3 regions of the Caldimonas aquatica genome follow, and region 3 is predicted to be linked to each of the others. Evidence: predicted binding sites of a transcription regulator. Region 3 holds the regulator's gene; each other region holds the start of a gene.
The links. Region 3 encodes FNR, which switches genes on or off when oxygen is low (the NO sensors DNR and NnrR bind a similar motif). Its sites were predicted from a motif close to TTGATNNNNATCAA; they were not measured.
Positions count from the first base shown of each region.

Region 1: the regulator FNR is predicted to act here: its motif matches at 3,949-3,962, upstream of OMP39_RS07225 (PHA/PHB synthase family protein).
Region 2: the regulator FNR is predicted to act here: its motif matches at 6,696-6,709, upstream of paaY (phenylacetic acid degradation protein PaaY).

Region 1 covers NZ_CP110257.1:1,599,861-1,609,614, forward strand. The annotation lists gene OMP39_RS07195 (ArsR/SmtB family transcription factor) at 1-246, shown strand, start outside; gene OMP39_RS07200 (NUDIX hydrolase) at 293-838, opposite strand; gene OMP39_RS07205 (fumarylacetoacetate hydrolase family protein) at 928-1,623, shown strand; gene OMP39_RS15405 (chorismate--pyruvate lyase family protein) at 1,634-2,251, opposite strand; gene maiA (maleylacetoacetate isomerase) at 2,250-2,891, shown strand; gene pgeF (peptidoglycan editing factor PgeF) at 2,907-3,686, shown strand; gene OMP39_RS07225 (PHA/PHB synthase family protein) at 4,077-5,783, shown strand; gene OMP39_RS07230 (acetyl-CoA C-acetyltransferase) at 5,833-7,011, shown strand; gene phbB (acetoacetyl-CoA reductase) at 7,117-7,854, shown strand; gene mnmH (tRNA 2-selenouridine(34) synthase MnmH) at 7,991-9,070, opposite strand; gene OMP39_RS07245 (arylesterase) at 9,110-9,700, opposite strand.
Region 2 covers NZ_CP110257.1:3,159,692-3,169,445, reverse strand. The annotation lists gene paaE (1,2-phenylacetyl-CoA epoxidase subunit PaaE) at 1-1,083, opposite strand, end outside; gene paaD (1,2-phenylacetyl-CoA epoxidase subunit PaaD) at 1,131-1,661, opposite strand; gene paaC (1,2-phenylacetyl-CoA epoxidase subunit PaaC) at 1,658-2,470, opposite strand; gene paaB (1,2-phenylacetyl-CoA epoxidase subunit PaaB) at 2,487-2,777, opposite strand; gene paaA (1,2-phenylacetyl-CoA epoxidase subunit PaaA) at 2,801-3,802, opposite strand; gene paaK (phenylacetate--CoA ligase PaaK) at 3,855-5,162, opposite strand; gene paaI (hydroxyphenylacetyl-CoA thioesterase PaaI) at 5,211-5,651, opposite strand; gene OMP39_RS14485 (enoyl-CoA hydratase-related protein) at 5,710-6,549, opposite strand; gene paaY (phenylacetic acid degradation protein PaaY) at 6,767-7,378, shown strand; gene OMP39_RS14475 (ATP-binding protein) at 7,383-8,672, opposite strand; gene OMP39_RS14470 (response regulator transcription factor) at 8,669-9,328, opposite strand; gene OMP39_RS14465 (PepSY domain-containing protein) at 9,476-9,739, shown strand.
Region 3 covers NZ_CP110257.1:2,016,906-2,026,659, forward strand. The annotation lists gene OMP39_RS09125 (acetaldehyde dehydrogenase (acetylating)) at 1-604, shown strand, start outside; gene dmpG (4-hydroxy-2-oxovalerate aldolase) at 618-1,658, shown strand; gene OMP39_RS09135 (ABC transporter substrate-binding protein) at 1,655-2,905, shown strand; gene OMP39_RS09140 (2-hydroxymuconate tautomerase) at 2,941-3,132, shown strand; gene OMP39_RS09145 (RcnB family protein) at 3,266-3,646, shown strand; gene icd (NADP-dependent isocitrate dehydrogenase) at 3,769-5,022, opposite strand; gene OMP39_RS09155 (sulfite exporter TauE/SafE family protein) at 5,230-5,892, opposite strand; gene hemN (oxygen-independent coproporphyrinogen III oxidase) at 5,892-7,286, opposite strand; gene fnr (fumarate/nitrate reduction transcriptional regulator Fnr) at 7,521-8,243, shown strand; gene OMP39_RS09170 (hypothetical protein) at 8,314-8,613, opposite strand; gene OMP39_RS09175 (FixH family protein) at 8,665-8,952, opposite strand; gene ccoG (cytochrome c oxidase accessory protein CcoG) at 8,967-9,754, opposite strand, start outside.

The DNA.
Region 1 (9,754 bases), 420 kb from region 3:
AAGAACGTCTCGGAACTGCTCCAGCAGATCGATACGACGCAGCCCAACATGTCGCAGCACCTCGCGATGCTGTACCGCTGCGGTGTGCTGGGCAAGCGTCGCGAGGGCACCCAGATCTACTACCGGCTCGAAAGCGCTCGGGTTGCCGAGTTGTGCCGGGTCGTGTGCACGCAGATCGCAATGGAACTGGACCCGGAGGCTGAGATCGACTCCCGCGAGCGCCTGCGCACCGCTGTGCGGGGATGACCCAGGGGCTCACCAGCCGGATGGCCCCCGCGGGAGGGGCTGCGCGTCAGCCGATGTCTCCCGTATGCAGCTCGAACCGGCCGCGGGCGCGGTCCTCGAAGTAATGCCTCAGCGTTTCGCGCACCGTGCGGAAGGCAATCTCGTCCCAGGGCACCTCCGACTCCCGGAACAGGCGGGCCTCGATCGTCTCGGGGCCCGGCTCGAAGCGCGTGTCGAGCAGTCGGGCCCGATAGAACAGGTGCACCTGCCCGACGCGCACGACATTGAGCAGGGTGTAGAGCCCCTGCAACTCCACGCGCGCACCGGCTTCCTCCTCGGTCTCGCGCACGGCGCCCTGTTCCGTCGTCTCGCCGAGCTCCATGAAGCCGGCGGGCAGCGTCCACAGCCCGTACCGGGGCTCGATGTTGCGTCGGCACAGCAGCACCTGATCCTCCCAGACCGGGAGGGTGCCGACCACGTTCAACGGGTTTTCGTAGTGGATCGTGCCGCAGGCCGGACACACGGCCCGCTCCCGGTTGTCGTCGACGGGGATGACGTACTGCACCGCGGTGCCGCAAGCCCGGCAAAACTTGATTTGTCGCGCAAGAAGCATGGGGGCAGTGTAGCGGGTCACCCGAGGCGGCTGCCGCCTGCGTGCGAACGCGCTAGCATGGGCTGTTCCAACCTCGAGAGGAGTTCAACTTGACGGACGTGATTCAAGCGCCACCCGTGCCTCGGGTGCCGGTGCGCGGCGGCGGGCTCTTTCCGGTGCGCAGGATCTATTGTGTGGGCCGCAACTACGTGGAACACGCCATCGAGATGGGGCACACCGGGCGGGAGGCGCCGTTCTTCTTCCTGAAACCGGCCGACGCCGTGGTGCCGGTGGACGAGGGCGCCCTGGGCAGCATGCACTACCCGAGTCTCACGAAGAATCTGCACCACGAGTTGGAGCTGGTCGTGGCCATCGGCCAGGGCGGCAGGGACATTCCCGCGGGCCAGGCCTTGGAGCATGTGTGGGGCTACGCGGTGGGCCTGGACATGACCCGGCGGGACCTGCAGAACGAGATGAAAAAGCAGGGGCGCCCCTGGTGCATCGGCAAGGGCTTCGAGGAGGCGGCGCCGATCGGCCCGATCGTGCGCGCGAGCGAAGCGCCCGGCGTGCTCGACGCGGAGATCCGGCTCGAGGTCAACGGTGAGGTGCGGCAGCGCAGTCGCACCAGCAAGCTGATCTGGAGCGTGCCCGAGATCATCGAGCACCTGTCGTCCGCGTGGACGCTCGCCCCGGGGGATCTGATCTTCACCGGCACACCGGAAGGGGTGGGGGCCGTGGTGAGTGGCGATCTTCTCGAGGGCCACATCGAGGGCCTGCCCCCCTTGCGTGTGCGCATCGTCGACTGAGGCGAGCGGCTCAACGCCTTCGAGCCGGGGGAGGCAAAGGCCGCCGCTCGGCGACGCTCGGGCTGAAGACTTCGATCAGCGCCAGACGGCTCGCTCGCTGGCGAAAGACCGATCGCCGCGCCCACCGCGGGCCGCGGCCGCGGACCCCCGCCCGGTCGGCTCGCCGGCCGAGCGGGTGGGCAGCGGGGAGCTTGCACCACTGCATCGAGGCGCGGCGGATGCGCCCGTCGCCGAAGAGCAGTTCGGCCAGAGGCCGGGTGCCCAGCCCCCGCAGCGCCCGCCAAGGGCCCCGCCGGGCGCTCGATTCGACCCCACTGCACGCGTAAACCAAGGGGAGCCCGTCGGCGTGCAGGGCCACTTCGCGCAGGTGCCGCAAGGGGCGTCCCTGCCTCAGGGCGAGCAGGGGGCTGCGTGCCCCGACGGGGCCCGACTGGCGCCGCACTTCCACCGCGAACCGGTGGCTCGTGCGCTTCAGATGGGCGGTGAGCGAGCCGGCCGCCGCGAGCCAGCGGCGCAGCGTTCGGGTGGCAGGCGGGCAGGCAGACCAACGAAGCATCGGACGGTGCGAAAGGCAAGGCCGCGATGATAGCCACCCGGGCGAGCGCGGCCTCGCTACACTGCGGCGCATGAAGCTCTACAACTACTTCCGATCCTCGGCCTCGTTTCGGGTGCGCATCGCGCTGGCGCTCAAGGGGCTGGCGTACGAGTACGTGCCGGTGCATCTGGTCAAGGGAGAGCAGCTCACGGCCGACTACGCCGGTCTCGCGCCGGCGCGGCTGGTGCCACTGCTCGTCGATGGCGAGCAGCGCCTCAGCCAGTCGCTGGCCATCATCGAGTACCTGGACGAAGTCCAGCCGGAACCGCCGCTGCTACCCCGGGATGCGGCCGGCCGGGCGCGCGTGCGCTCCCTGGCGCTGGACATCGCCTGCGAGATCCACCCCCTCAACAACCTGCGGGTGCTCAAGTACCTGAAGGATCAGCTCGGCGTCAGCGAAGAGGCCAAGAATGCCTGGTACCGGCACTGGGTGGAATCCGGGCTGGAGGTGGTGGAAGCCCGGCTGCGCGACGAGGCCGGCACGGGCCGCTACTGTCACGGGGATCGACCCACGCTGGCCGACTGCGTGCTGGTGCCGCAAATCTTCAATGCCCAACGCTTCGACTGCCGCCTCGATCACCTGCCCACTGTCATGCGCGTGTTCGAGCAGTGCATGCAGCATCCCGCCTTCGTGGCGGCCCAGCCTTCCCGCTGTCCTGACGCTCAGGGCTGAATCGGCCTCGCGACGATGACAGCCGCACCGCTCGCCGACCTGCGCTCTGGCTGGATCACCCCAGAGTGGGATGCCCCGGCTGGCGTTCGGGCGGTGATGACGACGCGCTGTGCCGGCCTCGGTGCCGCGCCCTACCGGGGCTTCAACCTCGCCTTGCATGTCGGTGACGATCCGCACACCGTCGAGCGTCATCGGCAATGGCTCGCGCAGGCGATCGGAGCGCGACCCGTGTTCCTGGACCAGGTGCACGGGTGCACCGTCGTGCGCCTTTCCATGCCCGCAAGCGACGCCTTGCCGAGGGCCGACGGCGCCTGGACGAGCGAGCCCGGCCTGGCGTGCGTCGTGATGGTCGCCGACTGTCTGCCCGTGCTTTTCGCTGCGCCGCAAGGCCGCGGGGTGGCCGCGGCCCATGCGGGTTGGCGCGGGCTGGCCGGTGGCGTCCTGGAGGCCACCTTGCACGCGCTGTGCGAGGGCACCGGATCGCGCCCGGATGAGATCGTGACCTGGCTCGGACCTTGCATCGGCCCACGCCGGTTCGAGGTGGGAGAGGATGTGCTTATGGCCTTCGAGGAGTCGATAGGCCCCGAGGCGCGGGGGCATTTCCACCCGGCTTCTTCCGGGAAGTGGCGGGCCGACCTCGCCGGGCTGGCCCGCACGCGCCTGGCGCGGGCGGGCGTTCGGCAGGTGACGGGCGGCCGCTGGTGCACCGTCGAGGACGACTCAAGGTTCTATTCGTTCCGGCGAGACCGTGTCACCGGGCGCATGGCGGCGCTCGTCTGGATCGAGCGTGGGTGACGCCAGGGGCAAGGGGCCGACAGCGCGGGCGGCGTGTGCAGCCTGTGCCGCCCGGCGCGCACGCCGCCGACCGGGCGTGCCGAGGAGGTACGTCACCAGCGCCACCGGCGCAGCGCCGTACAGGATGAACGTGAAGACCGCGCCCAGGACGGTGCCTTGCGTGTGCGTGGCTTCGGCCACGGCCATCATAAGCGCAATGTAGAGCCAGACGATTGCGACCAGGTACATCGAGGAGAGCCAGTGAAAAGGCAAACGAGCCCGATTGATAAACGTCAACGCACGACGACGACGAAGACCGGCAAAGCGAGCCAGGCAGTGTACAAACGGGCCGCAGGACATGCGGGCGGCCCGGCGCGAAACCCCGATGGCCCCCTCGATGGCGAGGACAAGATGAAACAGCAGCAAGCGGGCGAGCACGAGACCGGGGCTCGGGAAGCCAGTGCCGCGCCCTTTTTCGGCGCCATGCCTTCGCTGGAAGCCGTGTGGACCCAGCTGAAAGGGGTGCAGGCGGCACCGGTGCCGATGCAGCGCTGGGCCATGCTGCAGGCCGAGTACCTGCGCGAGGCGGCCGAGATCTGGAACAAGACCATCTTGCACGCCGGGCAGGGGCTGTCCTTGCCGGACCGGCGCTTTTCCGACGAGGCCTGGACCCAGAATCCGGCCGCGGCCTACATGGCTGCGATGTACCTGCTGAACGCCCGCACGATGATGCAGCTGGCCGAGAGCGTGCAGGCCGACCACAAGACGAAGGCCCGCATCCGGTTCGCCGTGCAGCAGTGGATCGATGCCACCGCGCCGAGCAACTTCTTCGCACTCAACCCGGAGGCGCAGCGCAAGGCCCTCGAGAGCAGGGGCCAGAGCATCGCGCAGGGAGTGCAGCACTTGCTGGAGGACGTCCGGCGCGGGCATCTGTCGCAGACGGACGAGTCGATGTTCGAGGTGGGGCGCAACGTCGCCACGACCGAAGGCAGCGTGATCTACGAGAACGAGCTGTTCCAGCTGATCGAGTACGCGCCGCGCACCGCCGACGTGTACGAGCGCCCCTTGCTGATCGTGCCGCCGTGCATCAACAAGTACTACATCCTGGATCTGCAGCCCGAGAACTCGTTCGTGCGCTATGCGGCGGACCAGGGCTTGCGGGTCTTCCTCATCAGCTGGCGCAATGCCGACGAGTCCATCGCCAAGCGCACGTGGGACGATTACATCGCAGACGCGGTGATTCGCGCCATCGGGATCGTCCAGGACGTGGCCAAGCAGGAGCAGATCAACACGCTGGGCTTTTGCGTCGGCGGCACGATGCTGGGCACGGCACTGGCGGTGCTTGCCGGTCGCGGTGAGCAGCCGGCGGGGAGCTTGACGCTGCTGACGTCGTTCCTCGATTTCAGCAACACCGGCGTGCTCGACATCTTCGTCGATGAGGCGTCCGTGCGCGTGCGCGAGATGACCATCGGAGAGCAGAGCCCCACCGGCGGGGGGCTCCTGCAGGGGCGCGATCTGGCGGCGACCTTCTCGTTCCTGCGCCCCAACGACCTCGTCTGGAACTACGTGGTGGGCAACTACCTCAAGGGGGAGACGCCTCCTCCCTTCGACTTGCTGTACTGGAACTCGGACAGCACGAACCTGCCCGGCCCGATGTATTGCTGGTACCTGCGCAACACCTACCTCGAGAACAACCTGGCGCAGCCCGGCAAGGTCAAGGTGTGCGGCGTGCCGGTGGACTTCGGGCGTATCGAGGCACCGGCTTTCATCTACGGCTCGCGAGAAGATCACATCGTGCCGTGGGAAGGAGCCTACGCCTCGACGCGCCTGCTCAAAGGCGACAAGCGCTTCGTGCTGGGGGCCTCCGGGCACATCGCCGGAGTCATCAACCCGCCGGCCAAGAACAAGCGCAGCCACTGGCTGAACCCGGAACTGCCTGCGGATGCGCACGCCTGGCTGGCCGGGGCCACCGAACACCCGGGAAGCTGGTGGCCCCGGTGGTCGGAATGGATCACCTCGCATTCCGGCAAGCAGGTGGCGGCACCCAAGAGCCCCGGCAACCGGACGTACCGGCCGATCGAGCCGGCGCCGGGCCGGTATGTCAAGCAACGGGCCTGAGGGCATTCCGTTGCCGCACCCGAATTCGGACACACATCAGGAGCGACTCATGAGCGACATCGTCATCGTTTCGGCCGTGCGCACGGCCATCGGCAAGTTCGGCGGCAGCCTGTCCAAGACGCCGGCCACCGAACTGGGGGCGGTGGCCATCGCCGAGGCGCTGCGGCGCGCCGGCCTCCAGGGCGAGCAGGTCAGCGAGGTGATCTTCGGCCAGGTGCTCCAGGCCGGCTGCGGGCAGAACCCGGCGCGGCAAGCGGCGATCAAAGCCGGCCTGCCCCATGCGGTTCCCGCCATGACGATCAACAAGGTGTGCGGCTCCGGCCTCAAGGCCGTGATGCTCGCCGCCCAGGCGATTCGCGACGGGGATGCCGAGATCGTCGTGGCCGGCGGGCAGGAGAACATGAGCCTCGCGCCGCACGTGCTCCTCGGCTCGCGCGAGGGGCAGCGCATGGGTGACTGGAAGATGATCGACTCGATGATCACCGACGGCCTGTGGGACGTCTACAACCAGTACCACATGGGCATCACGGCCGAGAACGTCGCGAAGAAGTACGGCATCTCGCGCGAGATGCAGGACGAGCTGGCATTGGAGTCGCAGCGTAAGGCGACCGCGGCGCAGGATGCGGGGAAGTTCAAGGACGAGATCGTGCCGGTGATGCTGCCGCAGAAGAAGGGCGAGCCGGTGCCTTTCGATACGGACGAGTTCGTCAACCGCAAGACGAATGCCGAGGCGCTGGCCGGACTGAGGCCCGCCTTCGACAAGAGCGGAAGCGTCACGGCCGGCAATGCCTCGGGCATCAACGACGGTGCGGCGGCGGTGGTGGTGATGAGCGCGCGCAAGGCCGAGCAGCTGGGCCTGAAGCCGCTGGCGCGCGTTGCCTCGTATGCCAGTGCCGGCCTCGATCCCGCCTACATGGGCATGGGACCGGTGCCCGCCGCACGCAAGGCGCTGGAGCGCGCGGGCTGGAAGCCGGCGGACCTGGACCTGCTCGAGATCAACGAGGCGTTCGCGGCCCAGGCGTGTGCGGTGCACAAGGAAATGGGCTGGGACACGAGCAAGGTCAACGTCAACGGCGGGGCCATCGCGCTCGGTCACCCGATCGGCGCCTCGGGCTGCCGCATCCTGGTCACGCTGTTGCACGAGATGGCAAGGCGCGATGCGCACAAGGGGATCGCGTCGCTGTGCATCGGGGGTGGCATGGGTGTGGCGCTCACGGTGGAACGCTGAGCGGCACGCGCGGCGACGGGGGGCAGGGGGAACACGGGTTGACCGCAGCGGCGAACGGCGCAACCCTCGTCACGACGAGACTGGTTTTTCGAAGGAGCAACGACAATGACACAAAGAGTCGCTTACGTCACAGGCGGCATGGGAGGCATCGGTACCGCGATCTGCCAGCGGCTGGCCAAGATGGGCTACAAGGTGATCGCGGGCTGCGGCCCCAGCCGAGACTACGAGAAGTGGCTTGCGCAGCAGCGCGAGCTGGGCTTCACGTTCTATGCTTCGGTGGGCAACGTCGCCGACTGGGAATCCACGGTCGAGGCGTTCTCGAAGGCCAAGGCCGAGCACGGGCCGATCGACGTGCTGGTGAACAACGCCGGCATCACGCGGGACCGCATGTTCCTCAAGATGACGCCGGAAGACTGGCACGCGGTGATCGACACCAACCTCAACTCGATGTTCAACGTCACCAAGCAGGTCGTGCCGGACATGGTCGAGCGCGGGTGGGGCCGGATCATCCAGATCAGCTCGGTCAACGGCGAGAAGGGGCAAGCCGGGCAGACCAACTACTCGGCCGCCAAGGCCGGCATGCATGGCTTCACCATGGCGCTCGCCCAGGAGCTCGCGGCCAAGGGCGTGACGGTCAACACGGTGAGCCCCGGCTACATCGGTACCGACATGGTCCGTTCGATCAAGCCCGAGATCCTCGAGAAGATCATCGCGACCATCCCCGTGCGGCGGCTCGGCACGCCGGAAGAGATCGCCTCCATCGTGGGCTGGTTGGCCTCGGACGAGTCCGGTTTTGCCACGGGGGCGGACTTCTCGATCAACGGCGGCTTGCACATGCACTGAAGCGCACACCGAGGGCCGCGTGCGCGGCCCGGCTTCGGGCGGCCGGGCGCCGGGCCTTATGTCTTTGCCCCCGGGGCTTGCGCCCCACCCCCCGAGGGTGGTGACGGCCCGGCTTCGGGCGGCCGGGCGCCAAGCCTCACGCCGGCAAGGCGGTGTTTTCGCCGGCGAGGAGTTCGGCCGCGACCCGGGTCAGTTCGTCCGGATCTCCGGAGCGTGGCTGCACGACGCGGGCCTGCTCGAAGTGGGCGAAGTTGCGCTGCATGGACTTGAGATAGACCGGGTCGTAGTGGGTGTGCATCAGCTCGAGGCAGACCTGGGCCATCTCGCCGCCGCGGGCCAGGGCTTTCCAGCGGTCCACCACGGCGCGGCCGCGCAGCTCGACGAGGCACTCGAGCTGTCGCTCGAAAAGGTCCACGTCGCGCAGGAAGAAGTCGTAGTCCTCCATCAGCAACCGCACGCGCGACTCGTCGGGCAGTTCCACGCGGATGCACTCCGAATCGCGGCGCATACGCTCCATGAGCACCTCCGGCACGCGCAGGTTGCCGACCTTTCGGCTTTCGCTTTCCACGTAGACGGGGCGAGCAGGGTCGAAGCCACGCAGCTCATGCCAGATCCGCGTCTCGAAGTGCTTCTGCGACGGCTGCGGCTGCCCGGGCAGCACACCGAGCACCGAGCCGCGGTGGCAGGCCAGGCCCTCCAGATCGAGGACCTGCGCCCCGGCTGCGCGCAGCGCCTGCAACAGCCGCGTCTTGCCGCTACCGGTGCGTCCGCACACCACCCGCAAGTCCAGCTTGGCGGGTAGGCGGTCGAGGTCCTCGCGGACCTGTGCGCGGAAGGCTTTGTAGCCGCCTTCGAGCACGCAGGTGCGAAAGCCGATCTGGTCCAGGACCAGCGCGAGCGAGCCGGACCGCTTGCCGCCGCGCCAGCAATAGACGAGCGGCTTCCAGTGCTTGGGTCGCCCGGGCATTTCACGCTCGAGGTGCGCCGCGATGTTGCGCGAGACGAGGGCGGCCCCCACCTTGCGGGCCTCGAAGGCCGAGACCTGCTTGTAGATCGTGCCGACTCGCGCGCGCTCCTCGTCGTCGAGCACGGGCCAATTGACCGCTGCGGGCAGGCGGTCCTCGGCGTACTCGGCGGGAGACCGAGCGTCGATGACGGTGTCGAACTCTGCCAGCCGAGCCAGGGCCTCGGCGGCGGTGACGAACTGTACGGCCATGCGGTATTGTCGCCCGCCCGCGGGTGGCGGCGCTCGGGCTCAGCGTCGCTTGAGCATGCGTTCCAGCACCGGCCACACGTTTTCGAGCAGGCGTTCCTGGGCCGACTCGTTGGGGTGGATGCGATCCGGCTGGAACCAGTGCTCGGCGCCGGGCACGTCGGCGATGCCCTGAAGAAAGAAGGGCACGAGTTCGGTTTTCCGCTCGCGTGCCACCTCGCGGAAGAGGCCGCTGAACTCCTCGCCGTACTTCCTGCCGTAGTTGGGGGGCATGCGCATGCCGACCAGCAGCACCTGCGCCCCGGCCTCCTGGGCCGCGAGCACCATGGCCTCGAGGTTCGAGCGGGTCATCTCCAGCGGCAGGCCCCGGAGGGCGTCGTTGCCTCCGAGTTCGATCACGACGTGGGTGGGGCGATGCTGCTGGAGCAGCGCCGGCAGGCGGGAGCGGCCGCCGGAGGTGGTCTCGCCACTGATGCTCGCGTTGACCACCTCGGCCTTGACACCCTCGCGCTCGAGCCGCTGCTTGAGCAACGCCACCCAGCCGCTGCCGCGTCGCAACCCGTACTCGGCCGACAAGCTGTCGCCCAGCACGAGAATCTTCGCGCGGGCGGCGCCTCGGGCATGTGGGGCCATCGCCCCCAGGGCGAGAACGGCCCCGAGTTGCAGGATAAAGTCGCGGCGTCGATT
Region 2 (9,754 bases), 1.1 Mb from region 3:
CTCGTCGAAGGAGAGCACCACGCGCTCGGTCAGCGGGTGGGCCTGGCACGTCAGCACGAAGCCGGCCGCGACTTCCTGCTTGTCGAGCGCGAAGTTGCGCTCCATGCGCACCTTGCCTTCCAGGAGCTTGGCCCGGCACGTGCCGCACACGCCCGAGGTGCACGAGAACGGCACCTCCAGCCCCGCGGCCGATGCGCAATCGAGGATGCTCGGTTGCTCGCGGCGGAACTCGATCTCGCGGCGCAGACCGTCGCGGATGATGACGACCCGGGCGCGCTCGGCGTCGCCGGGCTGCGACTCGTGCATCACCGCGCCGACCGGGCCCTTGGCGTCCTGCGGCAGGCCGAACCGCTCGATGTGGATGCGGTCTTCCGGCACGCCGGCGGCGAGCAGGGCGGTTTCGGCCTCGTCGTTCATCTGGTAGGGGCCGCAGACGTACGCGTGGTCGATGGTCGAGGCCGGCACCACCGTGCGCAGGAACTCGCCGATCTTCTCGCGGTTCATGAGGCCCATGTTGAGCGGTGCGTCCGTCGGCTCGTCGGAGAACACGTGGTGCAACACCAGACGCGTCATGTACTTGTTCTTCAGGTCCTCGAGTTCTTCCTTGAACATCGTGGACTGCAGCTTGCGGTTGCCGTAGACGAGCGTGAAGCGCGAGTGCGGCTCGCGGGCCAGCACCGTCTTCATGATCGACAGGATCGGCGTGATGCCGCTGCCGCCGGCAAAGCCGACGTGATGGCGCTGGGCCTGCGGCTCGATCGGCACGAAGAAGCGGCCTTGCGGCGCCATGACCTGGATCGTGTCGCCCGGCTTGAGCTGCTCGTTGATCCAGTTCGAGAAGACGCCTCCGGGTACTTTGCGCACGCCCACGCGCAGGATGCCTTCGTCCACGCCGGCGCAGATCGAATACGAGCGGCGCAGGTCCTGGCCGTCGATCTCCTTGCGCAGCGTGAGGTACTGGCCCTGGGTGAAGCCGAAGACTTCGCGCAGCTCGGGCGGCACTTCGAAAGTGACGATGACCGCCTCGGGCGTGTCGGGTTCGATGCTGCGCACACGCAGCGGGTGGAACAAGGGGCTGCTCATGGCGTGGTGGCGTTCGCGTCTCGGTGGGGTGGCGGGGTTCGGGGCCCTCAGATGGGCTTGAAGTGTTCGAACGGCTCGCGGCAATCCAGGCAGCGGTACAGCGCCTTGCATGCGGTCGAGCCGAAGGCGGACAGTCGCTCGGTGCGGTTGCTGCCGCAGCGCGGGCACGGCACCGGGGTGCGGGGCAGCACGCGGATCGTTGCGGTGCCTGTCTCGCGCGTCGCGGCCGGCGGCGCGATGCCGTACTCGCGCAGCTTGCGGCGGCCTTCTTCGCTGATCCAGTCGGTCGTCCAGGCGGGGGCGCGCTGCAACGTCACGCGCGCAGGGCCCAGGCCGGCCGCGTCGATCGCATCGAGCACCGCGCGCTCGATCACCTCGGTGGCGGGGCATCCGCTGTAGGTGGGCGTGAGCACGACTTCCAGCATGGCGCCGTCTTCCCGGACGTCGCGCACGATGCCCAGGTCGCAGACCGACAGCGCCGGCACTTCCGGGTCGAGCACCTGCTGCAGCGCCGCCCAGGCGCGTTGCAGGCGCCCGGCCTCGGCGGCCGGTGCGGCGGAGCCGGGCGCGGTGGTCACCACGCGCCTCCCGGGTAGGCCCGCTGCAGGTACTGCATCTCGGCGAGCAGGTAGCCCATGTGCTCGCTGTGCACCCCGCGCTTGCCCGTGCTGCGGAACTTGCCCTCGGCGGGCATCGACAACCGCGCCTCGGAAAGGATCTCGGTCATCTCGGCGTACCAGGGCTCGCGCAGCGCGGCGCAGCTCGGGCCCAGTCCGCTCGCCTCGGCGGCGGCATCCACCTCGTCGGCTTCGAACAGCTCCGGCACGTACGGCCACAGCGCGTCCAGCGCCTCCTGCATGCGGCGGTGCGACTCCGGCGTGCCGTCGCCCAGACGCACCACCCAATCGGCGGCATGCTGCTGGTGGTAGCGGGCTTCCTTCAGCGCCTTGGCAGCGATGGCGGCGAGCTCGGCGTCGCTGGAGTCGCGCAGGCGCTCCCACAGCAGCTTCAGGTAGGTCGAGACCATCGCATTGCGCACCACCGTGCGTGCGAAGTCGCCCGGGCGCGAGGGCCCGCCGGTGCTCACATTGGGCAGTTCGACCAGCGTCGGGTTGAAGAAGTCGCGCTCGTCGCGCAGGAAGGCGAGCTGGTCCTCGTCGTAGGTGCGGTCCTTGCCGCGCCCTTCGACGACCCCGGCGTGCGTGAGCAGCGCGCGGGCCTGCCCGATGAGGTCCAGCGCCATGTTGGTCAGCGCGATGTCCTCCTCGAGGATGGGGGCGTGGCCGCACCACTCGCCCAGGCGCTGGGCGAGGATGAGGCAGGTGTCGGCGGCGCGCAGCAGGTACTGCACCTCGGGACGCCGGTCGATCTGGATGGACTGGGACATGGTGACGCGCCCTTCCTCACATGTGGTCCACCGACTGCGGCAGCTTGTAGAAGGTGGGGTGGCGGTAGACCTTGTCTTCCATCGGGTCGAAGTACATGTCCTTGTCGCCCGGGTCGCTCGCGACGATCTGGTCGCTGCGCACCACCCACACGCTGCTGCCCTCCTGGCGGCGCGTGTACACCTCTCGGGCCATCTGGATCGCCATGCGCGCGTCGGGCGCATGCAGGCTTCCGCAGTGCTTGTGGTCCAGGCCGGAGCGGCTGCGCACGAACACTTCCCACAGCGGCCATTCGTTCTCGGTGCTCATCGTGTTCTCCTTGCAATGCACGGTCATGCCGCCTCGCGTGCGGCTTCGCGCTTGCGGGCATAGGCCAGCGCCGCTTCGCGCACCCAGGCGCCTTCTTCCCAGGCCTTCACGCGGGCGGCCATGCGTTCGCGGTTGCACGGGCCTTCGCCACCCACCACGCGCCAGAACTCGTCCCAGTCGATGCGGCCGAAGTCGTAGTGCTGACGCTCCTCGTTCCAACGGATGTCCGGGTCGGGCAGGGTCACGCCGAGCACCTTGGCCTGCTCGACGGTGGCGTCGACGAACTTCTGCCGCAAGTCGTCGTTGGAAATGCGCTTGATGCCCCAGCGCATCGACTGCGCCGAATGCACCGAGTCGCTGTCGTGCGGGCCGAACATCATCAGGCTCGGCCACCACCAGCGGTTGACCGCGTCTTGCACCATCGCGCGCTGGGCGTCGGTGCCTTTCTGCATCATCACGAGCAGCGCGTCGTAACCCTGGCGCTGGTGGAAGCTCTCCTCGCGGCAGATGCGGATCATCGCGCGGGCATAGGGGGCGTACGAGCAGCGGCACAGCGGCACCTGGTTCATGATGGCCGCGCCGTCCACCAGCCAGCCGATGACGCCGACGTCGGCCCAGGTGAGCGTGGGGTAGTTGAAGATCGAGCTGTACTTCGCGCGGCCGCTGTGCAGCGCCTCCAGCATCTCGTCGCGGCTCACACCCAGCGTCTCGGCGGCGGCGTAGAGGTACAGGCCGTGGCCGCCCTCGTCCTGGATCTTGGCCAGCAAGATCGCCTTGCGCTTGAGCGTGGGCGCGCGGGTGACCCAGTTGCCTTCGGGCAGCATGCCGACGATCTCGGAATGCGCGTGCTGGCTGATCTGGCGCACGAGCGTCTTGCGGTAGTGCTCGGGCATCCAGTCCTTGGCTTCGACGAAGCCGCCTTCGTCGATGCGGGCCTCGAAGCGTTCCTCGAGCCGAGCTTCCTCCGCAGAACGCACCGGCTTGCGGGCCTCCTGCGGCGCGGTGTCCATGGCCTGGGTGTACATGAGGGTCTCCTGGGCAAAAGGGGTCGATGCCGGCGTCGAAAGGCGCCGGGGCTCAACGGGGGCGCTTGTCGATCACGCGGCGGGCCTTGCCCACCAGCGTGCGCTCGATCGACTCCGGCGGCTCGACGCTCACGCGGGTGCTGACACCGACCATCGTCTTGATGCGGTGCTGCAGCTGGCGCGCGATCTCGTCGCGGTTGGCGCTGGTGTGGCGCGGGTCGAGCTCGCAGCGCACCAGCAGTTCGTCGAGGTGGCCCTCGCGCGTGATGACGAGCTGGTACTGACCCGACAGGGGCCCCAGCTGGAGGATGAGTTCCTCGATCTGCGTGGGGAACACGTTCACGCCGCGGATGATGAGCATGTCATCCGAGCGGCCGACGATCTTGCCCATGCGGCGGAAGCTGCGCGCGGTGGGCGGCAACAAGCGCGTCAGGTCGCGCGTGCGGTAGCGGATGATGGGCAGCGCTTCCTTCGTGAGCGAGGTGAAGACGAGCTCACCCTCGCTGCCGTCGGGCAGCACCTCGCCCGTCTCGGGGTCGATGATCTCGGGATAGAAGTGGTCTTCCCAGATGACCGGGCCGTCCTTCGTCTCGATGCACTCGTTGGCCACGCCCGGGCCCATCACCTCCGACAGCCCGTAGATGTCCACGGCGTCGATGCCGGCCTTGGCCTCGATCTCGCCGCGCATGGCCTCCGTCCACGGCTCGGCGCCGAAGATGCCGACCTTGATGCTCATCTCGCGCGGGTCCAGCCCTTGGCGCACGAACTCCTCGATGATCACCTGCATGTAGCTCGGGGTGACCATGATGATGTCGGGCTTGAAGTCCTGGATCAGCTGCACCTGCTTCTCCGTCTGGCCGCCCGACATCGGCACCACCGTGCACCCGAGGCGCTCGGCGCCGTAGTGCGCCCCCAGGCCGCCCGTGAAGAGGCCGTAGCCGTACGCCACGTGCACCATGTCGCCCGGCCGCCCGCCGGCGGCGCGGATGGAGCGCGCCATCAGGTGCGCCCAGGTGTCGATGTCGTTCTTGGTGTAGCCCACGACCGTGGGCTTGCCGGTGGTGCCCGAGGAGGCGTGGATGCGCACGATCTGGTCGCGCGGCACCGCGAACAGGCCGAAGGGGTAGTGGTCGCGCAGGTCCTTCTTCGTCGTGAAGGGGAACTTCGCCAGATCCTCCAGCGATTTCAGGTCATCGGGGTGGACGCCCCGCGCGTCGAAGGTCCGACGGTAGTGCGGCACGCATTCGTAGGCGCGGCGCAGCGTGGCCTTCAGGCGCTCGAGCTGCAGCGCAGCGATCTCGTCGCGGCTGGCACGCTCGATCGGCTCCAGATCGCCGGGGGCGGGTTGCTTGACGGGCATGGATGTCTCCTTGGGACCTCGGGGAGTGCTGTCTCGGACGTCCGCGGCTCAGACGGCCACCACCGGCTTGCCCTTGGCCGTGTAGGAGCGGCCGCGGAAGACGGCGATGCGTTCGCCCTGCTGGTTGACCACCTCGGTGTCGTACAGGCCCGTGCGGCCGCCGCGCGCGACCTCGGTGCAGGTGGCGGTCAACACGTCGCCGAGCCGGGCCGGGGCGAGCAGATCGATCGCGAAGCCGGAAGCCACCGTGAGCTCGTTGTACGAGTTGCAGGCGAAGGCGAAAGCCGAGTCCGCCAGCGTGGCGATCAGGCCGCCATGGCAGATGTCGTGGCCGTTGAGCATGTCCTCGCGCACCGTCATCGTGAGCACCGCCCGCCCGGGCGCCACCTCACGCACCTGCATGCCCAGCGCCTTCGAGGCGCGGTCGTTGGCATACATGCCTTCGCGCACCAGTTCGGCCAGGCGTTGCGCGTCGGGGGTCGGGGTCATGCGGGGGTCTCCTCGGTGATGGGGGTGGATGCGGGGAGGGCGGCACCAGCGGGTCGCGTCAGTGGGCCGCGCCCTCGTCGTCGGGGCCGCGCACGGTGACGTCGCGGTCGGTGAAGACCGGCGGGCGCTTGGCGCCGAAGGCGGCCACACCCTCGAGGTAGTCGTGGGCCCGGCCCAGCGTGCGCTGCCAGCGTGTCTCGAGCCCGAGTGCCTCGTCCATCGAGGAGCCGGCGGCAGCGTCGATCGCCGCGCGCGTGGCGACGAGCGCGCGGGTCGGCATCGCGGCCAGGCGGGCGGCCAAAGCGGCGACCGTCTCGGCCAAGGCGGCGTCGTCCACGCACTGCCAGATCAGGCCGATGCGCGCGGCCTCTTCGGCGGGCAGCTTGTCGCCGAGCAGGGCCAGGCCCAGCGCGCGGGCGCGGCCCACCAGGTGCGGCAGCAACCAGGTACCGCCGGTGTCGGGCACCAGGCCGATCTTGGCAAAGGCCTGGATGAAGCTCGCCGTGCGGGCGGCGACGACCAGGTCGCAGTTGAGCGCGAGGTTGGCCCCGGCGCCGGCGGCCACCCCGTTGACGGCGGCCACGGTGGGCACGGGCATCGAGCGCAGCCGCTGCGCGAGCGGTCGCCAGTGCCGCTCGATGACCGCGCCCAGGTCCTTGGGGGCGGAGCCGGGCTCCACCGAGACGGCCGGGTCCGACAGGTCCTGCCCGGCGCAGAAGCCGCGGCCGGCGCCGGTGATGACGACGCAGCGCACGGCGGTGTCGGCCGCGGCCGCGTCCAGCGCGGACGCGAGGGCCTCGTGCATCTCGCCGGTGAAGCTGTTGAGCGCCGCGGGGCGGTTCAGCGTGAAGGTGCGAACGGCACCTTCTTGCGAGACGAGAACGAGCGGCTCGGACATCGGAACTCCTGCGCAATCGCCCCTGCCGCGGCTTTGCCCCGGCCACTGGGGCGGGCCGCCTACGACAAGGACCAGGCGAACGTGTTGACCCGGGGCAAAAACAGTATTGACCGACCGGTCGGTAGATATTACGGTTGCACCTGGGGCTGACGCAAGTCAAACCCCGCTGGTGAAAACCCGAATCCCCGCTCGCCCGAACCGCACCGCCGGAGGACCCATGCCCTGTTATGCCATCGAGGACGTGATCCCTGTCGTTCATCCCACCGCCTACGTCCACCCGACGGCCGTGCTGATCGGCGACGTGCTGATCGGCCCCGGCTGCTACATCGGCCCCGCGGCCTGCCTGCGCGGCGACTTCGGACGCATCGTCATCGAGGCGGGGGCCAACGTGCAGGACACCTGCGTGATCCACGGCTTTCCGGCGCACGACACGGTGGTCGAGGAGCACGGCCACATCGGCCATGGCGCCGTGCTGCACAGCTGCATCGTGCGGCGCGATGCGCTGGTGGGCATGAATGCGGTGGTGATGGACGAGGCGGAGGTCGGGCCGCAGGCCATCGTGGCGGCCTGCGCCTTCGTGCCGGCGGGCATGAAGATCCCGCCTCGCTCGTTGGTGGCCGGCGTGCCGGCCAAGGTGCGGCGCGAGCTGTCGGACCAGGAAGTGGCCTGGAAGCAGGAGGGCACCCGCACCTACCAGGACTTGACGCGCCGGTGCCTGGCGACGATGCGCGAAGTGGTGCCGCTGCGCGAGCTCGAGGCCGACCGCCCGCGGCTGCGCGCGCCCGACGTGCGCCCGCTGATCGCCACCAAGCGCGACGGCCAGGGCTGAGCGTTCAACGCGGCCGCGGCCACTCGAGCGTCACGGCGAAGCCGCCGCCGGGCGCCTGCGCGGCGCGCAGCTCGGCGCCGTGGGCGCGGGCCACCTGGGCCACCAGCGCCAGACCGAGCCCCGTGCCCCCGGCCGGGGTGGCGCCGCGCTCGAAGGGCCGCGCGAGCCGCTCCCACTCCTCGGGCGAGACGCCCGCGCCGGCGTCGAGGACGGTGAGCCGGCCGGGGGCCACCTCCACCACGACCGGCGTGCGCCCGTGGCGCAGCGCGTTTTCCACCAGGTTGCGCAGCGCGAGGGCGAGCAGGTCGGCATCGGCCTGCAGCACGGGCGGCGGGGCGACCACCCGCACCGACACGGCGGCGCCCTCGCCCCCGAAGTCCGAGACGACCAGCCGGGCCAGTTCGGCAAGATCGAGGGCACTGCGGCGCAGCGCTGCACCGCCGCGCAGGCGGGCAAGGTCGAGCAGGCGCTCGCTGGTGCGGGTGAGGCGGTCGATCTGACGCAGCAGGCTGCGCACGCGCTCCTGCAAGCCTTCGTCGCCGGTGTGCGCCAGCAGGCGCTGCGCCTGCGCGCGCGCGGCGGCCAGCGGGGTGCGCAACTCGTGCCCGGCCTGCGCGGCGAAGGCCTGTTCGGCCTGCAGCAGCTGGCCCACGCGCGCGAGCAGCGCATTGACCGAACGCACGAACGGCTGCATCTCCACCGGCACCGGGGCGAGCGGCAGCGGGTCGAGCTCGTGTGCCGCGCGCCGGTCCAGCGCCTCGCCCGTCTGCCGCACGCCCGCCAGGCCGCGCCGGATCACGACCCCCACGAGCACGACGGCGGCGGGCAGCAGCACCGCGAGCGGCCACATCAGCGCGAGCAGACTCTCGGTCACCGATTCGACACGGTGCTCCAGCGCCTCGGCCACCACCGCCCGGCGGCGTCCGTCGTCGCGGGTGATGACGGCCACCCGCCAGGGGCCCAGGCGATGCAGGCCGTCGGCCAGGTCCTGGCCGAGCGGCTCCTCGGGCGCCTCGTGCGAGCGCAGGCGCAGCCGACCGCGCGCGTCGAACACCTGATAGATGACACGCTCTTCGTGCTCGCCCACCTCGGCCACGCGCGGCGTCGCCGCCTCGTCGTCCTGCAGGGGCAACACCAGCAGGCGTTGCGCGGTCTCTGCCAGCGCGCTGTCGAGCACCTCGCCCGTCTCGTGCCACAGCGCCACACCGGCGCCGAGGGTGCCGGCCACCCACAGCAGCGTCAGCACCGCCACCAGGCGCCAGCGCAGCCCCGCCTCCAGCGAGCGCGCCTTCATGCGCCGGCCGCCGGATCGAAGCGGTAGCCCAGGCCCCGCAGCGTGTGGATGGCGCCGGCGCCGAGCTTCTTGCGCAGGCGGCTGACGATCACCTCCAGCGAGTTGCTCTGCGCGTCCGACAGGCCCGCGTCGGCGAGGGCCGACTCGATCTCCTGCCGGCTGTAGACGCGCCCCGGGTGCTGGGCCAGGCGCGCCAGCACGGCCCATTCCATCGCGGTGAAGCCGACGTCGCGGCTGCCCACGCGCGCCGTGCGCGCGGCCGCGTCGAGCACGATGCCCGGGGCCGGGGCGGCCGGCCCGCTGCGGCGCCGCACGGCCTCCAGCCGCGCGATGAGCTCGTCTAGGTCGAACGGCTTGACGAGGTAGTCGTCGGCGCCGGCGCGCAGGCCTGCGATGCGTTCGGCCACCTGGCCGCGGGCCGTCAGGGCGAGCGCGGGTTCGCGGCGGCCCGCCGCGCGCCACCGGGCCAGCGCCGGCAAGGCGTCCCCGTCGGGCAGCGACAAGTCGAGCAGCAGCGCGTCCGCGCGGTGCTCTCGCATCCAGGCCTCGGCCTGCGCCAGGCGCTTGACCCACTGCACCTCGTGCCCGTGCGCCTCCAGGTGCTCGGTCACCGCTTGACCGAGGTCGATGTCGTCTTCCAGCAGCAGCACTTGCATGGACCGAGTGTGGCGCAGCCGCCCGCAGGCCTCCTGAACCGATTCTGAACCAATCGGCGGCGGCCGTTCAGTTGCGGTTCATCGCCGCTGCCGACACTGCCTGTGCGTGCTCGACCGACACGCTCGACTGTACGAAGGAGGTTCGACATGAAACGCATCGTCCCGACCCTGGCTGCCGCCACGTTCGCCCTCGTCGCGGGGGTGGCCTTCGCGTCCGACAAGTGCGACGCCGGCCCGAAAGACCAATGGCAGCTCAAGGAGGCGCTGGAGAAGAAGCTCCAGGCCGAAGGCATCAAGGTCAAGCGCATCAAGATCGACGACGGCTGCTACGAGGTCTACGGCACCGATGCCAAGGGCGGACGCATCGAGCGGTACTTCCACCCGAAGACCCTCGAGCCCGTCAAGAACTGAGCGGTCGCCCGGAAG
Region 3 (9,754 bases):
GATCGGCCCGTACTGCGTGCCGCCCGTGAACCTGCGCGAGCACCTGGGCAAGCGCGAGATGAACGTCAACATGGTCACCTGCGGCGGCCAGGCCACGATCCCCATCGTCGCGGCGGTCAGCCGCGTGCAGCCGGTGGCCTACGGCGAGATCGTCGCCACGGTCTCCAGCCGCTCGGTGGGGCCGGGCACGCGCAAGAACATCGACGAGTTCACCCGCACCACCGCCGGCGCGGTCGAGCAGGTCGGCGGCGCGAAGCAGGGCAAGGCCATCATCATCATCAACCCGGCCGAGCCACCGCTGATCATGCGCGACACGGTGCACTGCCTGACCGAGGACGAGCCGGACCAGGAAGCCATCACGCGCTCGATCCACGAGATGATCCGCGAGGTGCAGCGCTACGTGCCGGGCTACCGGCTGGTCAACGGCCCGGTCTTCGACGGCAAGCGCGTCAGCGTCTTCCTCGAGGTCGAGGGCCTGGGCGACTACCTGCCGAAGTACGCCGGCAACCTGGACATCATGACCGCGGCCGCCGCCCGCACCGCCGAGATGTTCGCCGAGGAGATCCTCAAGGGCGAACTGGTGCTCGAACCCGTGGCCGCCTGACGAGGAGCATCCCATGACACTGACGAACCGGAGCATCACCCTCCACGACATGACGCTGCGCGACGGGATGCACCCCAAGCGCCACCAGATGACGCTGGAGCAGATGAAGTCCATCGCCCAGGGCCTGGACGAGGCCGGCATCCCGCTGATCGAGGTCACGCACGGCGACGGCCTGGGCGGCGCCTCGGTCAACTACGGCTTCCCCCGGCACCGCGACGAGGAGTACCTCGGCGCGGTGATCCCGCTGATGAAGCGCGCCAGGGTCAGCGCCCTGCTGCTGCCCGGCATCGGCACCGTGGACCACCTCAAGATGGCGCACGAGCTGGGCGTGTCCACGATCCGCGTGGCGACCCACTGCACCGAGGCCGACGTCTCCGAGCAGCACATCACGCTGGCGCGCAAGATGGACATGGACACGGTCGGCTTCCTGATGATGGCCCACATGGCCAACCCCGAGAAGCTGGTCGAGCAGGCGAAGCTGATGGAAAGCTACGGCGCCAACTGCGTCTACGTGACCGACTCGGCCGGCCACCTGCTGCCCGACACCGTCAAGGCCCGGGTCGGCGCGGTGCGCGAGGCGCTCAGGCCCGAGACCGAGGTGGGCTTCCACGGCCACCACAACCTGGCCATGGGCGTGGCCAACTCGATCGCCGCGATCGAGGTCGGCGCCAGCCGCATCGACGCGGCGGCCGCAGGCCTGGGCGCGGGCGCGGGCAACACGCCGATGGAAGTGCTGGTCGCGGTGTGCTCGCTGATGGGCATCGAGACCGGCGTGGACGTGTTCAAGATCCAGGACGTGGCCGAGGACCTGGTCGTGCCCATCATGGACTTTCCGATCCGCATCGACCGCGACGCGCTGACGCTGGGCTATGCCGGCGTCTACGGGTCCTTCCTGCTGTTCGCCAAGCGCGCCGAGCAGAAGTACGGCGTGTCCGCGCGCGACATCCTGGTCGAGATGGGCCGCCGCGGCATGGTCGGCGGCCAGGAAGACATGATCGAGGACACCGCGCTGACGCTGGCGCGCCAGCGCGCCGAACGACGCCACGCCGCATGAAGCGCCGGCACCTGCTCACCGCCGCCGCGGCCTGGGCAGCCCTGCCGGCGGCATCGGCCCAGCCGGCCGGCGAGGACGCCACGCTGCGGGTGGCCCTGATCTCACCCACCACAGGGGCCCTGGCCGCCTTCGGGTTGACCAACACCTACGTGCACGAACTGCTGGCCCCGCGCCTGGCCGCGGGGCTGGAGAGCCCCGGGCGCGGCCGGCGCATCGTCCGGCTGGAGCTGCACGACGCCGCCTCGTCGCCGGCCCGCGCCGGCGAGCTGGCCGCCTCGCTCGTGGCCAGCGGCGTGCACATGGTGCTGGCCTCCGGCACGCCGGAGACCTGCAATCCGGTCTCGGACGTCTGCGAGGCCGCGGGCGTGCCCTGCGTCACCACGGTGGCCCCGTGGCAGGCCTGGTTCCACGGCCGCAAGGGCCATCCGGACAAGGGCTTCCAGTGGACCTACCACTTCTTCGTCGGCCTGGAGGACTTCACCGACATCTACTCCAGCCTGCTCGCCCGTGCCGGCCTGGGCACGGTGGTCGGCGGCCTCTGGCCGGACGACATTGACGGCGGGGCCTTCCTCGAAGTGATGCCGCGTGCCTTCGCGCAGCGCGGCCTGACGCTGATGGACCCCGGCCGCGTGCGCCTGGCCGCGCCGGACTACACCGGCATCGCCACCCGCCTGCGCGACGCCCGCGTGAACATGGTCACCGGCGTGCTGCCCCCCCCGGTGGCGCAGGCCTTCTTCGAGGCGGCGCGCCAGGTGGGCTACCAGCCGCGCATGGCCACGATCGCGAAGGCCTTCCCCTTCCCGGACACGGTGGACCGCAGGAGCCTGCCGGGGCTGGCGCTGTGCAACGAGGTCTGGTGGTCGCCGGCCTGGCCGTTCCGCTCCGGCCTCACCGGCGAGACTTCGGCCCAGATCGTGCGCGAATACGAGCAGCGCACCGGACGGCAATGGATCCAGACGCTGGGCTTCTCCCACGCGCTGGTGGACCTGGCAGCACAGGTGATCCAGCAGGCGGCCGAGCCGACCCGGCCCTCGCTGGGCCAGGCCCTGCGCCGCATCCAGGCCCGTACCGTGGTGGGCCCGCTCAGCTTCGCGGGGCGCATGCCCGCGCTCAACGTGTGCTCCACGCCGGCCGTGGGCGGCCAGTGGCTGAAGGACGAGCGGGGGCGCTGGGTGCTGCAGGTGGTGGACAACACCCGCTCGCCGTTCATCCCCGTCACCGCGAAGTTCGCCACCGTCCCGCTGTGACGCCCCTTTCACCTTTTCCGACAGAGGACAACCCCATGCCATTTGCACAGATCTACCTGATCGAAGGCCGCACCGAAGAACAGAAAAAGGCCGTCATCGAGAAGGTCACCCAGGCACTGGTCGAGGCCGTCGGCGCCCCGGTGGCGAACGTGCGTGTCTGGATCACCGAGGTGCCCAAGGAGAACTGGGGCATCGCCGGCGTCACGGCCAAGGAACTCGGCCGCTAGCCTGGCACGGGAGCGCCTGTCGCTCCCGCTTCACGCGTCTTTACACAGCCTTACCCGCCGTTTGCCGCCGCACGCAAGACGCAAAGGGTGGCGCTGCACACTGAAGCTGTCCCGTTCACCAAGGAGCAGCCTCATGCAAGCACGCACCCTGATCGCCCTGGCCACCCTGGCCCTCGGCCTGCAGGCCGGCCTGGCCCACGCCCAGCCGCGTGACCGCCACGCCCCTGCCCCCCGCGTCGAGCATCGCCATGGCCCCGTGCACGGCCATCCCGCTGCCCGCCCGGCCCACCCCCCGGTCGTCGTGGTCCAGCCCGTCCGCGTCGCGGCGCCGCGCCATCACTTCCACCGCGGTGCCCGGCTGCCCGTCGCCTACCGCCACCACGTGGTGCATGACTGGCGCGCCCACCGCCTGAGCGCCCCGCCACGTGGCCACCACTGGGTGCGCGTGGGCTCGGATTTCGTGCTGGTGGCCGCTGCGACCGGCATCATTGCCCACTTCGTGCTGGCTCACTGAGCCGGGCACACGCCGCAAGGCCCCAGCTCGGCGCCATGCGCCAGCCAAGAAAAAACCCCGCTTCTCGCGAAGCGGGGTTTCCATCTGGACCGGCCGGCCCGGCCGTGCCGGGCCGCGGCGGATCACATGTTGTCGATCATCACCTGGCCGAAGCCCGAGCAGCTGACCTGGGTCGCGCCGTCCATCAGGCGGGCGAAGTCGTAGGTCACCTTCTTGCTCTGGATGGCCTTTTCCATCGAGCTGATGATCAGGTCGGCGGCTTCCTTCCAGCCCATGTGGCGCAGCATCATCTCGGCCGACAGGATCTCGGAACCGGGGTTCACGTAGTCCTTGCCGGCGTACTTCGGCGCCGTGCCGTGGGTGGCCTCGAACATCGCGACCGAGTCGGACAGGTTGGCGCCCGGGGCGATGCCGATGCCGCCGACCTGCGCGGCCAGCGCGTCGGAGATGTAGTCGCCGTTCAGGTTCAGCGTCGCGATCACCGAGTACTCGGCCGGACGCAGCAGGATCTGCTGCAGGAACGCGTCAGCGATGGCGTCCTTGATGACGATGTCCTTGCCGGTCTTCGGGTTGGTGAACTTGCACCACGGGCCGCCGTCGATCAGCTCGGCGCCGAACTCGCGCTGCGCCAGGGCATAGCCCCAGTCGCGGAACGCGCCTTCGGTGAACTTCATGATGTTGCCCTTGTGCACCAGCGTCACCGACGGCTTGTCGTTGTCGATGGCGTACTGGATGGCCTTGCGCACCAGGCGCTCGGTGCCTTCCTTGGAGACCGGCTTGATGCCGATGCCCGAGGTTTCCGGGAAGCGGATCTTCTTGACGCCGAACTCGTCCTGCAGGAACTTGATCAGCTTCTTGGCCTTGTCGCTCTGGTAGTCGAACTCGATGCCGGCGTAGATGTCTTCCGAGTTCTCGCGGAAGATCACCATGTCGACCTTCTCGGGCTCCTTGACCGGCGAGGGCACGCCCTTGAAGTAGCGCACCGGGCGCAGGCAGACGTACAGGTCCAGCTCCTGGCGCAGCGCGACGTTCAGCGAGCGGATGCCGCCACCGACCGGGGTGGTCAGCGGGCCCTTGATCGAGACCACGTATTCGCGCACGGCATGCAGCGTCTCCTCGGGCAGCCACACGTCCGGGCCGTACACCTTGGTCGACTTCTCGCCGGCGTAGACCTCCATCCAGTGGATCTTGCGCTTGCCACCGTAGGACTTGGCCACCGCAGCGTCGACCACCTTGATCATCACGGGCGTGATGTCGAAGCCGGTGCCGTCCCCCTCGATGTACGGAATGATGGGATTGTCGGGAACGTTGAGCGAGAAGTCCGGGTTGACCGTGATCTTCTGGCCACCCTCGGGCACCTTGATGTGCTGGTACATGTGAGAAAGCTCCGCGGAACGTGGTTGGTATCGGGTTCTTGCGCGAACGAAAGATTCTAAGTCAGGGCGGCTTTCAGACGACTTTCACCACCCCTGCGGGAGACGGGGCTGGGCCGGCCCCTCGGGGGGTCAACCGTGAGGCGGCGCCCGCCTTTGCCCCACGTACCTGGAGGCGGTGGCGCGCCCAGGGGCGCCACCCGAGCCCGCTCAGCACACCCCGGCGGCCACCTTGGACCACACGCCATGGCCGAGGGCCCACGCGGACGAGGCGAGCAGGAAGCCCCCCGCCAGCCGCACGGCGAGGGTGCCCCCGCCCGCCCGGGCGCCGAAGCGCTGCCACAGCATGGGCCCGACCTGGAGGCCGAGCGCCGAACCGAAGGCGAAGGCCGCCATCACCAGGGCCCCCTGCCCGGCTCCTGGGGCGAGTGCCGCCACCATCAGGGCGGAGTACAGAAGCCCGCACGGCAGCAGCACCCACAGCAGCCCCGCCGCGAAGGGCACCTGCAGGCTGGACCAGCCGAGCGTGCGGTGGCGCATCTCCTGCCAGACGCGGTGAGCCAGACCTTCGAGCCAAGCCGGCTGACGACCGCGCCAGACCAGGGCGATCCCGAGCGCGAGCACGGCCACGTGAAACAGCGCCCAGAAGGGGCGCAGCCAGGCGCTGTGCTCGGCCCCCCACTGAAGGGCGCCAGCCGAGGTGGCCACCACGGCGCCCAGCGTGGCATAGCCGGCCAAACGGCCGAGCTGGAACGACAGCAGGCGCGGCCGGGTGCACCCCACCCCGGCGGTCGCAGCGCCGCACATGGCCACGCAGTGAGGACTGCCGGCGAGCCCCATCAACAACGCGGTGAAGACGAGTCCCGAGACCATCAGATGATCTTGGAGAAGCGCTGGCGGCTGCGGTCGGCCTGGAGGTAGCGGTCGAACACCATCGCGATGCCACGCACGAAATACCACCCCATGGGCGTGACGCACACGCCGTCGGGCTCGATCGTGACCAACCCCTCCTCGGCCAGCGCCGCCAGCCGTTCCAGTTCGGCGGCGAAGTAGCGGCGGAAGTCGATGAGATACGAGACCTCGATCGACTCGAACACCACGTGCCCCTGGCACATCAGCGCCATGATGACCGCACGGCGCACGAGGTCGTCCCTGTCGAGCGCGAGACCGCGCACCACCGGGAAACGCCCCTGCGCGAGTGCATCATAGTACTCGGGCAGCGTCTTGGCATTTTGGCTGTAGGTGGCGCCGATGCGGCCGATGGCCGACACCCCCAGCCCGATCAGATCGCAGTCGGGCTGCGTGCTGTAGCCCTGGAAGTTGCGATGCAGCCGGCCCTGGCGCTTGGCCACGGCCAGCGCGTCGTCATGCAAGGCGAAGTGGTCCATGCCGATGTACGCATAGCCCCGGCCTAGGAAGCTGGCGATGGCCCCCGACAGCATCGAGATCCGGTCCTCAGCGCTCGGCAGCTCGCTGGCATCGATGCGGCGCTGAGGCTTGAAGCGCTCGGGCAGATGCGCATAGGCGTACAGCGCGATGCGGTCGGGACGCAGCTCGCCGACCTGCTCGAGCGTGCGGGCGAACGACGCCGGGGTCTGTCGCGGCAGTCCGTAGATCAGATCCACGTTGAGTGACTCGAAGCTCAGCTGGCGGGCGGCTGCCATCAGCTCGGCGACGCTCTCGCGAGACTGGGCCCTGTGGACCGCCTTCTGAACCTGGGGGTCGAAGTCCTGCACACCGAAGCTCAGCCGGTTGAAGCCGAGCCGCGCGAGATGTGCAAGACGATCGGGAGTGACGGTGCGAGGATCGACCTCGATAGAGTACTCGCCGCCGGGAACGAGCCGGAAAGCCCGGCGCAGGCTGCCCATCACGCGCTCCAGTTCCGCATCGGATAGGAAGGTGGGCGTGCCGCCTCCGAAATGTAGCTGGGATACGGCCTGCGCGGAGCCGAGCACCTCGCGGTGCATCGCGATTTCGCGGTCGAGCGCGTCCAGGTACTCGCCGGCGCGCTCGTGGTGCTTCGTGATCACCTTGTTGCAGGCGCAGTAGTAGCACACCGACTCGCAGAACGGGATGTGGACGTAGATCGACAACGGAGCGTGCAGCCCCCCCACCCCGCTGGCGCGTTGCTCCAGTGCCTGACGGTAGTGCGACTCCGTGAAGGCCTCCACGAACCTGTCGGCCGTGGGATACGACGTATAGCGAGGGCCGGGCACATCGAAGCGGGCCAGCAACTCGCGATCGAGAGGAGGAAGGACGGTCTCCATGGTGGCTCCACTGTGCCAAGGCAGAACTCCGGGGCGCTTGATCTGTCTCAAGGTCACGGTCGCTGCGACGCGAAAGAATCCCACCCGTACTTGAGGATGATCATGCTGCTCCACCGTGCCCGCTCCCGCTCCACTGTGATCCGGTCCGCGAGGCAGGAGTCCGTATGGGACGCGGGGTCACCTCGGGAAAGCCACGGCCATCCGATAATGGGTTCCACCGGAACTGCGAAGAAGATGATCAAACTCAACGAACTGAAGGTGGCCTGCTCCAGCTGCAATTTGCGGGAGCTGTGCTTGCCGGTGGGCCTGTCGCGCCCAGAGCTGGAAAAGCTCGACACGCTGGTTGCCACCCGCAGGGCGGTCAAGCGCGGTGAGGCGTTGTTCCACGCGGGCGATCCGTTCCAGTCCCTCTACGCCGTGCGCACCGGCTTCTTCAAGACCTGCATCTCCTCCGAGGACGGGCGGGATCAGGTGACCGGCTTCCAGATGGCCGGCGAGCTGCTGGGGCTGGACGCGATCAGCCAGGATCGCCACACCTGCGATGCGGTGGCCCTGGAAGACTCGCAGGTCTGCGTCATCCCCTACTCGCAGCTGGAGTCGCTTTCGCGTGAGTTCACCGAACTGCAGCACTCGTTCCACAAGATCATGAGTCGGGAGATCGTGCGCGACCACGGAGTGATGTTGCTCCTGGGCAGCATGCGCGCAGAAGAACGGCTTGCCGCCTTCCTGCTCAACCTGACGCAGCGCCTGCATGCGCGGGGCTTCTCTCCGTCTTCGCTGGTGCTGCGCATGACGCGCGAGGAGATCGGCAGCTATCTCGGCCTCAAGCTGGAGACGGTGAGCCGCACCTTCTCGAAGTTCCAGGACGAGGGGCTCCTGGAAGTCAAGCAGCGCCAGATTCGCATCTTGGACCAAGAAGGCCTGCAGAAGCTGGTCAACTCGGCCAACAACTGCTGAGCCTAGCCCTCGGGTGCGATGCGCTGCCGCCGCTGGCGGCGGGCCCGCCTTCTCGCTGACCCGCGGCTCTTCAGGACGCGGACCGGTGCTGCGGGCGCGGGCAAGCAGGAGGGCGCTGATCCGCCGTCAGAGGACAGCGGTTGACCTCGAAGGGCGAGCGCGCCAGCAAGGTCGTCAGCATGCTGGACAGCATCGTGGCCGCCCAGAAAAGGAAGAAGGCCAGGGTGTAGATCGCCATCGGCGACAACTCGATCGCGCCGCCACCGAGCCAGTGCAGGTCACGCGGGTCGACGAAGGCGAACACCAACATCTCGATCAGGCCCGCCACCAGAAACGCGGGCCAGGCGATCCACATCCACCGCTGCGCCATCCATGCACTCCTTCGGCGGCGCATCGTCGCGCCGCCTGATCCTTTGAGGGCTCATCGCCCGGGCGTTCCACCCGTGGCCGCGTGGTTGCGGACCTCGAGCGCGGGGCGGACGGCCGGGGCTTCCGACGCCGCGGCCTGGCGCTCGGCCATGGTCTTGTTGATCTCCAGTCCACGACGGTAGTAGTCGGGATCGACCACCGGATCAGGACGCGACACCGCCAAGACGAGGGTCGCCACGCCGGCCAGGATGACGGCCGCAGGTCCGCCCACCACGAGCCACATCATAGGTTCGCGCCACCATGCGCGGGGCTGGGTTTTGGAGGGTTCGAGGGTTTTCATGGGGGCTCCTGCGTTCAGCGCGGCACCAGGAAGGTGGACTTCTCGTGCACCGTGCGAGCGGCCTCCTCGCCGTCCGGCAACCGCTCGATAGCGAACTGGATGGGGCTGGAGCGCCCGGCCAGCTCGGCGGCAGACTCCGGGGGGACCTGCACACGAACGGCCACCCAGCGGGATTCGGCCGGTGCGATGTCGACCTGCGAGTGCGAGGCGACCGAGATGCCGGCGATGCCTTCCACCGAGATCCGGTAGCGCTGCTCGCGCTCGGTGCTGTTCATGATCTGCAGCCGGTACACGTTCTCGACGCGGCCGTCCTCCACGATGCGGGCAAGGGCACCCCGGTCTCGGATGACGTCGACCTTGAACGGGCTGCGCAGCGCGATGCTCGCGACGAAGGCGAGGCTGATGCCGAGCAAGATCGCGCCGTAGATCAGCACCCGCGGGCGCAGTACCCGGCGAAACATCTGGGCGCGTGTCCACCCGTGCTCCATGCCGTTCTCGGTGGAGTAGCGGATGAGCCCGCGCTCGTAGCCCATCTTGTCCATCACGCCGTTGCAGACGTCGATGCATGCGGCGCAGCCGATGCATTCGTACTGCAGGCCGTCACGGATGTCGATGCCGGTGGGGCAGACTTGCACACACAGCGTGCAGTCGATGCAGTCGCCCAACCCCGCCGCCTTTGGATCGATCTTGCGCGAGCGCGAGCCACGGGGCTCGCCGCGTTGCGTGTCGTAGGTGATGATCATCGTGTCCTTGTCGAACATCGCGCTCTGGAAGCGCGCGTAAGGACACATGTACTTGCAGA